DNA from 3 places in the Streptomyces sp. NPDC051452 genome. Region 2 is predicted to be linked to each of the others. Evidence: riboswitches for the same ligand, from Rfam matches in the RefSeq annotation. Region 2 holds a riboswitch; each other region holds the start of a gene.
The links. A riboswitch is a leader RNA that binds a small molecule or an ion and turns the genes downstream of it on or off. The one in region 2 is predicted to bind thiamine pyrophosphate.
Positions count from the first base shown of each region.

Region 1: another riboswitch for thiamine pyrophosphate. It lies ahead of thiC (phosphomethylpyrimidine synthase ThiC); the one in region 2 lies ahead of ACIBA9_RS03480 (purine-cytosine permease family protein).
Region 3: another riboswitch for thiamine pyrophosphate. It lies ahead of thiO (glycine oxidase ThiO); the one in region 2 lies ahead of ACIBA9_RS03480 (purine-cytosine permease family protein).

Region 1 is NZ_JBITEB010000022.1:25,670-31,028, reverse strand. Features, by position in the region: gene ACIBA9_RS34690 (hypothetical protein) at 1-366, shown strand, start outside; gene thiC (phosphomethylpyrimidine synthase ThiC) at 386-2,173, opposite strand; TPP riboswitch at 2,166-2,343, opposite strand; gene ACIBA9_RS34680 (YibE/F family protein) at 2,424-3,941, shown strand; gene ACIBA9_RS34675 (SsgA family sporulation/cell division regulator) at 4,131-4,568, opposite strand; gene ACIBA9_RS34670 (IclR family transcriptional regulator) at 4,667-5,359, opposite strand, start outside.
Region 2 is NZ_JBITEB010000001.1:867,932-873,290, reverse strand. Features, by position in the region: gene ACIBA9_RS03500 (DUF3140 domain-containing protein) at 1-328, shown strand, start outside; gene ACIBA9_RS03495 (PRC-barrel domain-containing protein) at 401-757, shown strand; gene ACIBA9_RS03490 (hypothetical protein) at 791-964, shown strand; gene ACIBA9_RS03485 (alanine--tRNA ligase-related protein) at 1,267-2,445, shown strand; TPP riboswitch at 2,590-2,685, shown strand; gene ACIBA9_RS03480 (purine-cytosine permease family protein) at 2,675-4,078, shown strand; gene ACIBA9_RS03475 (hypothetical protein) at 4,132-4,269, opposite strand; gene ACIBA9_RS03470 (response regulator transcription factor) at 4,854-5,359, shown strand, end outside.
Region 3 is NZ_JBITEB010000004.1:369,569-374,927, forward strand. Features, by position in the region: gene ACIBA9_RS13905 (Rv2175c family DNA-binding protein) at 1-296, opposite strand, end outside; gene ACIBA9_RS13910 (NAD(P)/FAD-dependent oxidoreductase) at 381-1,613, opposite strand; gene ACIBA9_RS13915 (hypothetical protein) at 1,646-1,996, opposite strand; TPP riboswitch at 2,047-2,158, shown strand; gene thiO (glycine oxidase ThiO) at 2,156-3,337, shown strand; gene thiS (sulfur carrier protein ThiS) at 3,334-3,546, shown strand; partial or broken gene ACIBA9_RS13930 (thiazole synthase) at 3,549-4,340, shown strand; gene pknB (Stk1 family PASTA domain-containing Ser/Thr kinase) at 4,441-5,359, shown strand, end outside.

The sequences.
Region 1 (5,359 bases), on a different contig from region 2:
ACCGCTGCGGCGATCCTCATCGCGGGCGCCGGACTGCTGATCACCGCGCTGCGCAACGGCAACTCCGCGGAGGCCCGGGCACGGGACGCCGCACAGGAGGACCTGGAAAGGGCCAGAGCGGCCTGGCGGGACGCCCTCCTGGAGCGGGGCGTCCTGCCGTTCCTGCGAGAGGCCCTCGCCGAGCCCGGGTCGCCGCCCGTGCGCCGCACGACCCCGCCCGGGCCGAGCGGCCGCATGCCACGCCTCGGCTACGACCGCCCCGGCTTCAGCAGCCCCGACGACGGCGCCGCCCCCGGCCGCCCGAGATTCACCAGCCCCGACTACACGAGCCCGGACTTCGGCGGCCCCGAGCACCAGCCGGAGTGAGGGCACCCGCCCCCGTCGACTACCCGTCAGCGAGCGGCAGATACACCCGGTTGCCCGCGGCCGCGAACTCCTTCGACTTCTGAGCCATCCCCTCCTCGATCTCGGTCCGGCTGCCGCCGTGCTCCCGGCGGATGTCCTGCGAGATCTTCATGCTGCAGAACTTCGGGCCGCACATGGAGCAGAAGTGGGCCGTCTTGGCGGGCTCCGCCGGGAGGGTCTCGTCGTGGAACTCGCGTGCCGTGTCCGGGTCCAGAGCGAGGTTGAACTGGTCCTCCCACCGGAACTCGAAGCGGGCGTCGGACAGCGCGTCGTCCCACTCCTGGGCGCCCGGGTGGCCCTTGGCGAGGTCGGCCGCGTGCGCGGCGATCTTGTAGGTGATGACGCCCGTCTTGACGTCGTCCCGGTTCGGGAGGCCCAGGTGCTCCTTGGGCGTGACGTAGCAGAGCATCGCCGTGCCCCACCAGGCGATCATCGCCGCACCGATACCGGAGGTGATGTGGTCGTAGGCCGGTGCGACGTCGGTGGTCAGCGGGCCGAGCGTATAGAACGGAGCCTCATCGCAGATCTCCTGCTGAAGGTCGATGTTCTCCTTGATCTTGTGCATCGGGACGTGGCCCGGGCCCTCGATCATGGTCTGTACGTGAAAACGCTTGGCGATCCGGTTGAGTTCCCCGAGCGTGCGCAACTCCGCGAACTGCGCCTCGTCGTTGGCGTCCGCGATCGACCCCGGCCTGAGACCGTCGCCCAGCGAGTACGTGACGTCGTAGGCGGCGAGGATCTCGCACAGTTCCTCGAAGTTCTCGTACAGGAACGATTCCTTGTGGTGCGCCAGACACCACGCGGCCATGATCGAGCCGCCGCGCGAGACGATGCCCGTCTTGCGGTTGGCCGTCAGCGGTACGTAGGCGAGGCGCACGCCGGCGTGGACGGTCATGTAGTCCACGCCCTGCTCGGCCTGCTCGATGACGGTGTCCTTGTAGATCTCCCAGGTCAGCTCCTCGGCCCGGCCGTCGACCTTCTCCAGGGCCTGGTAGAGCGGCACCGTGCCGATGGGGACGGGGGAGTTGCGCAGCACCCACTCCCGGGTCGTGTGAATGTTGCGGCCGGTGGAGAGGTCCATGACCGTGTCGGCGCCCCAGCGGGTGGCCCAGGTCATCTTCTCGACCTCCTCCTCGATGGAGGAGGTCACCGCGGAGTTGCCGATGTTGGCGTTCACCTTCACCAGGAACCGCTTGCCGATGATCATCGGCTCGATCTCGGGATGGTTGACGTTGGCCGGCAGCACCGCACGACCTGCGGCGATCTCCTCACGGACCACTTCCGGCGCCACGTTCTCCCGGATGGCCACATACTCCATCTCCGGCGTGATCTCGCCCCTTAGCGCATAGGCGAGTTGGGTCACCGCCGTGCCGGCCCGGCCCCGGCGCGGCTGACGCGCGCGGCCGGGGAACACCGCGTCCAGGTTTCGCAGGCCGCCGCGCGGTGAGGTGTGCTTGATTCCGTCGTCCTCGGGACGGACGGGCCGGCCCGCGTACTCCTCGGTGTCGCCGCGAGTGATGATCCAGTTCTCCCGCAAGGGGGCCAAGCCCCTGCGGACATCGGTGTCCACGAGCGGATCGGTGTACGGGCCCGAGGTGTCGTACAACGTGACCGACTGCCCGTTGGTGAGGTGCACCTGACGGACCGGCACGCGCAGGTCGGGACGCGAGCCCTCGACATACGCCTTGTGCCAGCCGATGGACGTTCCGGCCTCCTCGGACTTTTCGTCCTGGACGGAGACAGGCGTGCGTGCGTCCTTGTTGGTCATGAGACCTACTCCCTACGCCGGCATTACCCGGTAACAGGTTCGGCGGTCGACGCAGCGGTGTCCGTCTGACGACGCTTCCCGCGGAACGTCGTTCGTTCCACGTGAAACATCGCGTGTACGGAGGTCAGCGCCCTCTCAGCCCGGTGCTCCGAGCTCCCGCGTGTGCAAAGGTGCCTCCACGCTAGCGTCATGTGTGGTGCGGTGAACAGTGGGCCCCGGCCCTTCTTGCGATGATCGGGTGGTGACCAGAATGGAGCAGTACCCCTACCAGCCACCCGAGCCGCGCCGCCGCGGCGCCTCGGGGCCGGCCGGTGCGTACGACGGTGAACGCGGTCACGCGGGCCACGGTTCCCCCGGCGACAACGGACAAGGGCATGGCTCCGGCGACGGCAGCACGCACGAGCACGGTTCCGGCGACGGCAGCAGGCAGGAGCTTGGCTCCGGCGGCGGCCAGAGGAGTGGGCACTCACACGGCCACAGTCACAGCCATGGGCCCGCCGCGCCCGTCTCCAAGCATCTGCGCAAGGTCATCGCCGCGATCCTGGTGCCGTTCACCGCGGCGGTCCTGGTCGGTCTGGTGGTGCTCTGGCCCGGGGGAGCGCCGTCCCACAAGCGCACGGGCGTCGGTTTCGACCGCCAGACCCAGCAGGCGACGGTCACCAAAGTCGTCGAGGTGAGCTGCAAGTCGGTGAACGCCTCCGGCGGGACGACCACCGGTGACCCCACCGCCGTTCAGGGCGATCCGGCGGCACGGAAAGCGGGCGGCACCTGCAAGAGGGCGACCGTCCGGGTCGACACCGGCAAGGACAAGGGCCGTACGTTCACCGAGATCGTGCAGCCCGACCAGCCGCGGCAGTTGCACCAGGGCGAGCAGGTCGTGGTCGCCTACGAGCCCTCGGCGCCACGGGAGTTGCAGTATTCGGTGACCGATGTGAACCGGAAGTTCCCCATGGCGCTGCTCGCGGGGATCTTCGCGGTCGCGGTCGTCGTGGTCGGGCGGCTGCGGGGACTGATGGCGTTGATCGCGCTGGCCGTGAGCTTTCTGGTGCTGACCCTGTTCATCCTGCCCGCGATCCTTCAGGGGGCGAATCCGCTGCTGGTGGCCGTCGTCGGGGCGAGTGCGATCATGCTCATCGCGCTCTACATGTGCCACGGGCTGTCGGCCCGCACCTCGGTCGCGGTGCTCGGCACACTGGCCTCCCTCCTACTGATCGGCTTCCTCGGCTCGGAGTTCATCGACTGGGCCGCCCTCACCGGAAACACGGACGACAACACCGGCCTGATCCATGGCCTGTATCCATCGATCGACATGAGCGGCCTGCTGCTGGCCGGCGTCATCATCGGTTCCCTCGGCGTCCTAGACGATGTGACGGTGACGCAGACGTCGGCCGTCTGGGAGTTGCACGAGGCCAATCCCTCGATGGGCTGGCGCGGGCTGTACCGGGCGGGCATCCGCATCGGCCGTGACCACATCGCGTCCGTCGTCAACACGCTCGTGCTCGCCTACGCCGGTGCCGCGCTGCCGTTGCTGCTGCTGTTCTCCATCGCACAGAGCAGCGTGGGGGCCGTGGCCAACAGTGAACTGGTCGCCGAGGAGATCGTGCGGACGCTGGTGGGATCGATCGGCCTGGTGGCCTCGGTCCCGCTCACCACCGCGCTCGCCGCGTTGGTGGTGTCGGCCGACCGGCCCGGCACAGGCAGGCCGGGGGCCGGCGCGGCACAGCCCCTTCCGGCTCGTACCGGCAGAGGCCACCGCCGTAAGCGGTGACCCCCGGCGGGGCCCGTCGTCAGCTCGGGCGCGAACTCGGGTTCGGGTACAGGCGCCGGGCCTGGCTCCGGGCCGGCTCCGGCTCTAGGACGCGCCTCGCCGCCCGCATGGGCCCTTCCGGTGCAGAAGCGTTCCTGCACGCGGTTCGACGTACGGGCCGGAGTACTCGGCGCTCCAGCTCGCGACGCTTCAGCCGGCGCTCTGCTCCTCGGCCAGGATGCGGTCCAGGGCCTCGTCGAGATGAGCGTCGAAGTCGGCCAGCGCACCCTCCTGACCGAGCGGCACGAGCTTGTCCGTCCGGTCGAGGAAGGCCACGAGCGGTGGTGTGGACGAGCGGAACAGGGCCTGGTCGCATCCGACCTGAAGCCGGATCAGCACCTCGCCCAGCACCTCCGTATCGGCGGGCGCGATACGCACGTCCCCCTCCCCGCACGGCCGGCCGACTCCGTCGATCAGGAGCTCCCGTCCGAAGGCCCAGGTCACCGGGGCATCGCCGGGCAGGTGGAAGGTGAGGCGCACCGCATAGGGATCCCGGGTCTCATAGCGCAACTCCACCGGAATGCGGAAGGAGAGCTCCTCCGAGACGAGAAAGCTCATCATGACCTCTGCCTGTACGGACTCGCGCATCGCCTACCCCGTCATATGACATTGACTGGCCGGGATTCATCCCTCGACCGTGGTCAAATCTTGCTTAAAGTACACGACAGATCACAAGGAGTAGGTTTTCAGATACTGATAGAGAGGCTCAAGGACCCCAAGTGGCGCCCGATCTCCGTCTGTAGCCGGTGCGCCGTGGGGAGCAGCCGATCGGCGTGACGGACCGGCACGGAGATGGCAATCGCGGCCGCGGTGGTGCCGGCGGTGATCGGAACGGCCGCGCAGACCGTGCCCAGCGCGTACTCCTGCCGCTCCACCACCGTCTGCATGGGACGCGTCCGGGTCAGGCGACGCAGCAGGGCGCCGCCGTCTCGCACGGTGTAGGGCGTGAGGGCCTGCACGGGATGGCGGACGAGATGGTCGCGCCTGGCGTCCTCGTCCAACTGTGCGAGCAGGCACTGCCCGATCGCGTGCGCGTGACCGGTCTCGCGGAAGACGGCCCACTCCTCGACCGCGGGGGCCTCCGGGGATTCCGAGACACACACGACCTCGATCTCGCCCTCCCGGTAAAGCGCGTAGTACACCGGCACACCGAGCGAATCACGCCAGTGCGCGAGGGTGTCCGCCACCACGCTGCGACGTTTCTGCTGTGCCCCGCTGCTGCTCAGCCGCTCCACCGCGGCGCCGAGGAAGAACAGCCCCTTCTCGCGGCGTAGATAGCCCTCGTGCACCAGGGTGCGCAGCAGGTGGTACGTCGTGGGCAGGGCGAGGCCGGTCTGGCGGGCGAGGAGTTTGGCGGGGGCACCGTAAGGGTGCTCGGC
Region 2 (5,359 bases):
CGAGCGACGGGAAACCTGGGACACCTTCCGGGAAGTCGTCAACATGTCACCGTCCGCCCTGGAAAACTGGCTGGAGACCGACGAGTCGCGGGCGGCGGGGCAGAAGAAGGACGGCGACGGCGAGTCGACCGGGCATGCCTCGGGGCGCACCATCGTCGCCATCCTGCGGAAGAACAAGAGCGACCTGTCCGACTCGGACTACGCCCACATGCGCAAGGTCACCGGCTATGTCCACCGCCACCTCGCGCAGCGTCCGTCGGGAGACGTGCGGGACAGCCGATGGCGGCACTCGCTGATGAACTGGGGCCACGACCCCCTCGACGACTGAAGACACCGGACGCGCGAGCGGGGCGGTGACATCGGTGGGGCCACCGGGGGTACCCCGCTGGAGGAGGTCATGATGTTCGAGGCAAGCGACATCCGCGAATGGCGGGGCCACGACGTGGTGGACCGGGAAGGTCACAAGATCGGCGTCCTGGAGGCGGTCTATGTGGACACGGCCACCGACCAGCCCTCGTTCGCGACGGTGACCATGGGCCTGCCGACCCGGCGCCGACTGGCGTTCGTCCCCCTGTTCGGCGCCACGGTCGGTCCGGGTTATCTGAAGGTCGCCCACGGCAAGGACGTGGTCAAGAAGGCCCCGGCGATCGACACCGACGGCGAGCTGGCCGCCGAGGAGGAGCCGGGCGTCTTCGCCCACTACGAACTGGACTACACGGTGGGTGCGGGCGGCGAACGGCGCCTCGCCCGCCGCTGAGACGCGGCAGCAGCCGGGAGACCGGGAGATCCGATGAGCCTGTTCCTGTTTCTGATCCTCGTGGCCGTGGTCCTGGGCATCATCGGCTTCGTCGTCCACGGCCTGTTCTATCTGCTGGTCATCGGCGCCATCGTCCTCGTCGTCGACCTGGTCTACGGCGTGACGCGCGTCCGGCGCGGAGCCAAAGGGCGTCGCCGGGGTCGCTGAGGCGGTCGGCGCGGGCACCGAGCGGCGGCGGGTTCGGCCTGCCGGAAATCCCGGTGCCGCAACGGGCGGGGTGGGTTAAGGTCGGCCCCATGAACGTCACCGGCCGAGACACCGTCACCACCGCGCGAGCGACCAGCTCGCCGGTTGCCGCCGCCTGACCTTCACTCTTCCCACCGGCGACCGGAAACGGCCGCCGGTGGTGGTGTGACGTCCCGTCGTTCCCGCTTCCTCGCCCCGGTGTGACGACCACGTGGTCTCCCGTTTCCGGTGCCTCCCCGCCACGACGCGAAGGAGTCACCCCCATGGACACGGAGCACATCCAGCGCACGTTCGTCGAGTACTTCGAGGAGCACGGCCACCGCCGGATCACCGGTTCCACGCTGCTGCCACCGCCCGGCGGCCCCGTGCTGTTCACCACCGCCGGCATGCATCCGCTCACCCCGTATCTGGAGGGCCGGCCGCACCCGCTGGGCACGCGGCTGGTCAATGTGCAGCGCTGTCTGCGCACCACGGACCTGGAGGAGGTCGGCGACGCCACCCATCTGACCGTCTTCGAGATGCTCGGCACCTGGTCATTGGGCGACTACGACGGCTCGACGAGTCTCGACTGGGGCTACGGACTGCTCACCGAGGGGCTGGGGATCGATCCCGGGCTGCTGCACGCCACCGTGCACGGCGGTGACGACCGGACCGGGCCGGACACCGACTCCCTGCGGGTGTGGCAGGAGCTCGGCGTCCCCGTGGAACCGACCGTGGACGCCAACTGGTGGTCCAACGGGCCGGTCGGCCCGTGCGGGCCCGACTCGGAGATCTTCCTGTGGAGCGGTGACACCCCGCCCCGGTCGACGCCGACCCGCGACGAGCGCTGGGTGGAGGTGTGGAACCACGTGATGATGCGCTACCGCCGGCTCGAGGACGGCTCCCTCGTGCCGCTTCCCCGGCGCAACGTCGACACCGGGCTCGGCCTGGAGCGGCTGGCCTCGCTTCTCCAGGGCAGGTCGTCGGTGTTCGAGTGCGACGTCTTCGACCCCTGGCGCCGCCTTGTGCCGGACCTGTGGCCCCTGGACGAGCCCTCGCTCCGCCTGGTCTACGACCATCTGCGCTCGGCCGTCGTGGTGATCGGCGACCGGGTGCGCCCGGCCGCCACCGGGCAGGGCTACGTACTGCGCCGCCTGGTGCGCCGGGTGCTCACCGTGCTGTGGCGGGACGACCCCTCGCGCAGCCTGGGAGACCTGCCGCTGGAGCTGGTGTCGCACACCCTGGACCACTTCCGGCAGAGCGGCGAACCCGGCGACGTACGCCGGTTGTTGCTGGAGGAGGAACGCCGGTTCGGGCGACTGCTGGAGCGGGGCCGGAAGGTCCTCGCCCGGCCCCGGTTCCGGGGTCCGCTGCGTGAGGAGGACTTCCACCACCTCCATGACACCCACGGCCTGCCCCGCGAGCTGGTGACCGGCCTGCGGCCGGACCTGGGGGGAAGCTGACAGGGGTGCCGCCGGAGGGATGCCGCGCGGCGTCCCTCCGGTGGGCCGGTCGGGCGGTGGGGGCGGGGTCGGACCGCCTCGGCCCCCGCTCGCTCCCCCGCCCGGGGGGTATCGGCCACCGGTGGGGGGCTATTCTGGCCGCCGTACCTGGACACGGGGTGCCCCCGCACGGGGGCTGAGATCACACCCGTCGAACCTGAACCAGTTAGGACTGGCGGAGGGATGTCGCATGTCGTTGCCGTATGCCCATGAGAAGGCGGCCGTCGCCGCGTCGCAGCGGGTCTTCGAGGGGCGGATGCCGACGGCTCCCGGGGATCTGCGGGTGGAGGCGCGGGGCATCACCCCGGTGCCCGAGGACGCGCGCTACGGCAGCCCCCGCCGGCTGTTCACCGTATGGTTCGCCCCCAACCTGACCATGACGGGCGTGTTCACCGGCACCGTCGGCGCGGCGCTCGGCCTGGACTTCGCCACCGCGTTCGTCGCCGTGGTGCTCGGCACGCTGCTCGGCGCGGCGCCCACCGCCTACCTGGGGACCTGGGGCAGCCAGACCGGGGCAGGTCAACTGCCGCTCGCCCGGCTGGCCTTCGGGCGGGCCGTCGCCCTGCCGGGCGCTCTGCAGTGGCTGTCCTCCATCGCCTGGGACGCGCTGATCGGCCTGTTCGGCGGGGAGGCGCTGGCCCAGTTGTGCGGCTGGCCGTTCTGGGCGGGTGTCCTGGTGATGCTGGCGGCCCAGGGGGCGCTGGGCGTGCTCGGGTACGAGGCGATCCACCGGTTGCAGACGGTGATGACGTTCGCGCTCGCCGCCTCGCTCGCCGGCCTGGCGGTGAAGCTCCTGCACGGCACCCACCCCGCGACGGCCGCGACCGTGCACGGCGCCGACCGGGCGGGCGCCTTCGTCCTGACCTGCACCATCGCGCTGAGCCTCGCCCTGTCGTGGGCCCCGTACGCCAGCGACTTCAGCCGCTATCTGCCCCGGACGGCGTCCCGTGCGCGGATGTTCTGGTACACCCTGCTGGGTGTCAGCGTGTCCTTCGTGGCGGTGCAGGCGCTCGGCCTGTGGGGAGCCGCGCAGTTCACCGACCAGACCGCCCGCGGCGTCGACACACTGCTCGGCGGTGGCGCGCTCGGCGCGTTCGGGCTCCTCACGATCGCTCTCGCGGCGCTGTGCAGCAACGCCATGAACGATTACAGCGGATCGCTGGCGCTGCAGACCATGGGGGTGCGACTGCCCCGGCCGGTCGCGGCCGCGCTCGCCGCGGCCCTCGGTTTTCCGCTCGTGCTGTGGATGCACGCGGCCGACACCACCGCCCGCTTCCAGAACGTGCTGCTGTTCGTCGGGTACTGGATTCCCGCGTTCGTCGCGATCGTGGTCGTCGACTGGGTGGTGCGCGCCCGGGCCCGCGGCGGCCGCCCCGTCGACCTGGCGGCGGAGACGGCGGGGCCGCGGCGGCCGTGGTGGCCGGCCCCCGCCGCGTTCGTCGCCGGTTTCGCCGTGTCGGTGCCGTTCATGAGCACCAGCCTGTACGTGGGCCCGGTCGCCCGGGCGCTGCACGGCGCCGACCTCGCCTACCCCGTGGCGTTCCTCACGGCCCTGCTCGTCTACGCGCCGTTGCGCGTACGCCGCAGCGCCTGACCGTCCCTCCGTCCCTCGACAGCCCGCCGAGGCCGAGGCGCGCCGCTTCGGCTTCAGCGAACGTGGCGGGCGGGCCGGGTCGCGAGGTCGAGCGCCTGTTCCAGGGGCCCGCGCCGGAAGCGGTGGCGCCAGGCGGTCGCCGACAGAGCGGTGGCCGCGATGACGGCGAAGAGCACCGGCGGCACCGACATCGAGTCACCGTCAACCACCCCGACGTGGCAGACGCCGACGAGCAGCCACAGGCCGACGATGTGGCCTCACCCCCCTGGCGGCGGGGGCGCGATGCCCCTGTCCGCCCATGTCCTGCACCGAGTCGTACGCGGCACCCGGCGGCGACGGCCAGGCACCCCGCCACCACGGCGAGGGCCACACCGGTGTTGCCGACGATGGAGAAGGTCGTCTGGCTGTGGGGCGCCGCGACCAGCAGCCAGGCGGCCGGGGTGAATCAGCCGTCCCGTCGAGGGCGCACCGGCCGGACCGCGACGGCACTGGGCCTCCGGCGACTGCCGTGGCTCCCGCGACGGAGCCATCTCCCGCGCGGGCGGTGCCTCGGTGGGGGCGGGCGGCGCCGCGTCCGGGGCATGCGCACAAGGGGCCGCCGCGCGTCCGGCGCGGCCCGCCGGGTGGCTTTCCGGGGGCGCCCGCGCCGACCGGCCGGAGCCGCACCGGCCGATCCGGACCGTGGGGCCGATCGGCGGAAACGGCCCCTGTCCGCTCGCGCCCCGGCTCCCGGCGTGGTACGCATCGAAGCGGGCATGCGAGGAGCGGAGCACACGTGATCCGGGTACTGGTGGTCGACGACGAGGCCCTGATCCGGGGTGGCTTCACGCACATCCTCAGCGCGGCGGACGACATCGAGGTCGTGGCGGCGGTTCCGGGCAGCCAGGCGGTGCGCACGGTGCACGAGGCACAGCCGGACATCGTCCTGCTGGACATCCGGATGCCGGACGTGGACGGGCTCACGGTCCTGGGCGAGCTGCGCCGCATGCCGGACCCTCCGGTGGTGGCCATGCTCACGACGTTCGACGCCGACGAGTACGTGACGGCCGCGCTGCGCTCCGGTGCCGCCGGCTTCCTGCTCAAGGACACCGACCCCGAACAACTCCCGCACCTGGTACGGGCCCTCGCCGAAGGCGGGACGGTGCTGTCGTCGAAGGTCACCCGCACGGTGGTGGACGGCTATCTCGACAAGGGCGGACGCGAACCCGCCACCCGGCTCACCGACCGGCTCACCGACCGCGAGCGGGAGGTCCTCGTCCTCATGGCCACCGGGCTGGGCAA
Region 3 (5,359 bases), on a different contig from region 2:
GTGCCCGGCAGGGTCGGGTCGGGGGTGAAGAGCCACTCGATCATCTCTTCGTCGGTGAAGCCGTCGTCCCGCAGCAGGGTCAGGGTCCCGGACAGGCCCTTGACGACCTTGTCCCCGTCGATGAAGGCGGCGGGGACGTGCAGCGCCCGGTTCTCACCTCGGCGTACGGCGATGAGCTGGCCGTCCTTGACCAGCTGCCGCACACGCGTCACCTCGACATCGAGCTGTTCGGCGATGTCGGGGAGGGTGAGCCAGGCGGGGACGAGAGCGTCGATCTTGGTGTCAATCTCGGTCACGGCATCTAGCCTGCCATCCCCCACCGACAGTCGGAAGCCAGGCGGGTCCACCCGGGGACGTCCGCCGGGCCCACGGCGGGGTCCCTAGTCGGCGGTGGCGGCCTTCAGCGGCCTGGCCGGGTCGGCCAGCGCCGCGGCGTCCATCGGCCGGCCCGCCTCGATCAGTCGCCGGCCCTGGGCCAGGTCCCGGGGCCGGCCCACGGCCAGCAGGGCCACCAGCCGGCCGTCCCGCAGCCAGCACACCGCCCAGGCCGGACCCGCGGGGTCGCCGCGCCACACCAGCCGGTCGGCCCCGGCGTGGTGGCCGGCGTACTGGACGAAGCGGCCGAACTGCTCGGACCAGAAATACGGCACCGGGTCGTAGACGGACGAGGTCTCGCCGAGGATGTTCGCGGCGACCGTGCGGGGGCCCTGCAGGGCGTTGTCCCAGTGGTGGACGAGCAGCCGTTCGCCGTAACGCGCCGAGGGGAAGGAGGCGCAGTCTCCGACGGCGTACACGTCCTCGGCGCCGGTGCGCAGCCGGGCGTCGGCGAGGACCTCGCCGTGCGCGCCCAGCTCGATGCCGGATCCGGCCAGCCACCGGGTGGCGGGGCGGGCGCCGATGCCGACGACGACGGCGCCCGCGGGCAGCCGGGTGCCGTCGGCGAGCACCACCGCGCCGGACTCGACGTGCTCCACGCGCGCGTCGGTGCGCAGTACGGCTCCGCTGTCGGCGTACCAGGCGGCCATGGGTGCGGCCACCTCCGCGGGCAGCACCCCCGCGAGCGGCCGGCCGGCGGCCTCGAGGACGGTCACCGCACAGCCCGCCTGCCGGGCCGCCGTGGCGAACTCCGCGCCGATCCAGCCGGCACCGACGACCACGATGTCGTGCTGCCGTTCGAGCACCGGGCGCAGTCGTTCCGCGTCGTCCAGGGTGCGCAGCAGATGCACGCCGGGCACGCCCTCGGTGCCCGGCAGGGTGATCGGCTCGGCGCCGGTGGCCAGGACCAGGACGTCGTAGGGCACCGGCCCGGCCTCGGTGTCCAGCTCGCGCTCGGCCAGGCGCAGCGCGAAGACCTCGCAGCCGAGCCGCAGCTCGACGCCGAGCGACTCGAAGTCCACGTCGAAGGCGGAGTCCTCGGCCTTGCCGAGCAGCACCGCCTTCGACAGCGGCGGCCGGTCGTACGGCTGGTGCGGTTCGGCGCCGATGACGGTCACCGCGCCCCGGAAGCCCTGTTCCCGCAGGGCGACCGCGGTCTGCACCCCGGCCATGCCCGCGCCCACCACGACCACGCGCCGCGTCGGTGACGTGGCCTGTCCCGCTGTCTGCTCGCTCACTCGATCACCATAGACACGTGACGCTCTGTCAGTCAGGGGGCGTGCTCGGTGACCTGCTCCACAACGCTCGTCCCGGCACCGGCCTGGGACTCCCACCGCCAGTCCTCCTCCAGGCGCACCCGGCCGTCCGGAAGCTCGACGACCCGCGAGAGGCAGTGCCCCGAGGACGTCGTTCCGTCGGTCTTGAGCTGCACGTACCGGAAGTCCAGCAGGTCGCCCGCGCGGGTGCCGACCAGATGGCCGCGCACCACGTCACCGCCCGCGTACTCGGCCCAGACCTCGCCGTCCCGCTCGTGGTAGGCGAACCGGGTGCGGGTGCCCACCTGTCCCGGCGCCTGGTCGGCGACCGGGGCGAGGACGAGGCCGTCGAGCGAGCGGGTCATGAGGGGCTCCCTTCTGGGTGGCGAGCGCCGCGGGCTAGGCTGGTCACCGTACAAGCACTCGCGGGAGCCCGGACGCACCGGGCTGAGAGGGAGGCTGGCGGCCTCCGACCGTACGAACCTGATCCGGGTCATGCCGGCGAAGGGAGGGGCTGGACGCCCATGTCGTCACGTACGTCCGACGTCCTCGTCATCGGGGGCGGAATCATCGGCCTGGTCACCGCCTGGCGCGCGGCGCAGCGCGGGCTCGCCACGGCCGTGGCCGATCCCGAGCCCGGCGGCGGGGCCGCCCAGGTCGCGGCGGGGATGCTGGCCGCGGTCACCGAGCTGCACTACGGCGAGGAGCGGCTGCTCGCCCTCAACCTGGAATCGGCCCGCCGCTATCCGGACTTCGCGGCCGAGCTGACCGAACTGACCGGCCAGGAGCTCGGGTACCGCCGTTGCGGCACCCTCGCGGTCGCGCTCGACACCGACGACCGCGCCCATCTGCGCGAGCTGCACGCCCTCCAGCAGCGCTCGGGCCTCTCGGCGGAGTGGCTCTCGGGGCGGGAGTGCCGGCGGCTGGAGCCGATGCTGGCGCCCGGGGTGCGCGGCGGCCTGCGGGTCGACGGCGACCACCAGATCGACCCCCGGCGGCTGGCCGCGGCCCTGGTGAGCGCGTGCGAGCGCGCCGGAGTGGTGTTCCACCGGACGTGGGCCGAACGGCTCGACGTCGTCGGGGGCCGGGCCGCCGGCGTCACCACGGCGGACGGCACCGAGCTGCGCGCCGGCCAGGTCGTCCTCGCCGCCGGCAGCATGAGCGGACGGCTCGCGGGTCTGCCGCCGGCGCTGGTGCCGCCGGTGCGGCCGGTGAAGGGGCAGGTGCTCCGGCTGACCGTGCCCGGCCGCTTCGCGCCGTTCCTGAGCCGTACCGTGCGGGCCGTGGTCCGCGGCAGCCACGTCTACCTGGTGCCCCGGGAGAACGGTGAACTGGTCGTCGGCGCGACCAGCGAGGAGCTGGGCTGGGACACGACGGTCACCGCCGGCGGTGTGTACGAGCTGCTGCGCGACGCCCACGAGCTGGTGCCCGGCATCACCGAGCTGCCACTCACCGAGACCCGCGCCGGGCTGCGCCCCGGCTCGCCCGACAACGCTCCGCTGCTCGGCCCGTCCGGCCTGGACGGGCTGCTGCTGGCCACCGGGCACTACCGCAACGGGGTGCTGCTCACCCCGATCACCGGGGACGTGCTGGCGCACGCGCTGACGACCGGTGACGTTCCCGAGGAAGCCCGCCCGTTCACCCCGCGGCGCTTCGGCGTCCTGCCGCCGGAGCCGTCCGCCCGCACCGTGGAGCAGCCCGCATGACCCCCACCGTCACCATCTCCGTCAACGGCGAGCGCCGGGACATCGCCCCGGGCACCGCGCTCGACTCCCTCGTCGAGACGTTCACCGCGGCGCCCTCCGGGGTGGCGGCCGCCGTCAACGAGACCGTCGTCCCGCGCACCCGGTGGGCGGCCACCGCGCTCGCCGAGGGTGACCGCGTCGAAGTCCTCACCGCCGTCCAAGGAGGCTGATCATGGCCGACGATCCCTTCGTCCTCGGCACAGTGCCCTTCACGTCCCGGCTGATCATGGGTACGGGCGGTGCGCCCAGCCTGGAGGTGCTGGAGCGGGCCCTGATCGCCTCCGGCACGGAGCTGACGACGGTCGCGATGCGGCGGGTGGACCCTTCCGTGCACGGCTCGGTGCTGTCGGTGCTGGAGCGCCTCGGCATCCGGGTGCTGCCGAACACCGCGGGCTGCTTCACCGCCGGGGAGGCCGTGCTGACCGCCCGGCTGGCCCGGGAGGCGCTGGGCACGGATCTGATCAAGCTGGAGGTCATCGCCGACGAGCGGACGCTGCTGCCCGACCCGATCGAGCTGCTGGACGCGGCGGAGACGCTGGTGGACGACGGGTTCACGGTGCTGCCGTACACCAACGACGACCCGGTCCTCGCGAGGAAGCTGGAGGATGTCGGCTGTGCGGCGGTGATGCCGCTGGGCTCGCCGATCGGGTCGGGGCTCGGCATCCGCAACCCGCACAACTTCCAGCTGATCGTGGAGCACGCGCGCGTGCCGGTGATCCTCGACGCGGGTGCCGGTACGGCCTCCGACGTGGCGCTGGCGATGGAGCTGGGGTGCGCCGGGGTGATGCTCGCCTCGGCCGTCACCCGGGCACAGGAGCCGCAGACCATGGCCACGGCCATGCGGCACGCGGTGGAGGCGGGCCGGCTGGCGCGGCTGGCGGGGCGCATCCCGCGCCGCCACTTCGCCGAGGCCTCCTCCCCCACCGAGGGGCGCGCCCGGCTGGACCCCGAGCGTCCCGCCTTCCCCTCCGGCGGGTCGCACGACGGTCACAGCTCTGCTGCATTGCGTCCCGGTCAGGACACGGGAGACGGGAGTGTCGGTCGTCCCTCGTAGACTCCCCTGCGTGGATACGACCCTTCAGGACCCCCTCGTCGGGCAGCTGCTCGACGGCCGGTACCGCGTGGACGCGCGGATCGCGGCCGGCGGGATGGCCACGGTCTACCGGGCCCTGGACACCCGCCTGGACCGTGTGCTCGCGCTGAAGGTGATGCACCCGGCGCTCGCGGGCGACGGGGCCTTCGTCGAGCGGTTCATCCGGGAGGCGAAGTCCGTCGCCCGGCTGGACCACCCCAACGTGGTGCAGGTCTTCGACCAGGGCGCCGACGGGTCGTATGTGTACCTGGCGATGGAGTACGTCGCCGGGTGCACCCTGAGGGACGTGCTGCGCGAGCGGGGCGCGCTGCAGCCGCGGGCCGCGCTGGACATCCTGGAGCCGGTGCTCGCCGCGCTCGGCGCCGCGCACCGGGCCGGTTTCGTGCACCGGGACATGAAGCCCGAGAACGTCCTGATAGGGGACGACGGGCGGGTGAAGGTCGCCGACTTCGGGCTGGTGCGCTCGGTGGACACCGTGACCAGTACGACGGGTGCCGTGCTCGGGACCGTGTCGTACCTCGCGCCCGAGCAGATAGAGCAGGGCACCACCGATCCACGCGTGGACGTGTACGCGTGCGGTGTCGTGCTCTACGAGATGCTGACCGGCGGCAAACCCCACGCCGGGGACTCCCCGGCCCAGGTGCTCTACCGGCACATACACGAGGACGTGCCCCCGCCCTCGGCCCTCGTGCCCGCCCTGCCCTACCAGCTGGACGAACTGGTCGCCTCGGCCACCGCCCGCGACCCCGGCATCCGCCCGCACGACGCGGTGGCACTGCTCGGCCAGGTCCGCGAGGCGCGCGGGGCACTGACCGACGCGCAGCTGGACGCGCTGCCGCCGCAAGCGCTGTCCGCGGAGCATGACGGGGCCGAGGACCGTACGAGCGTGA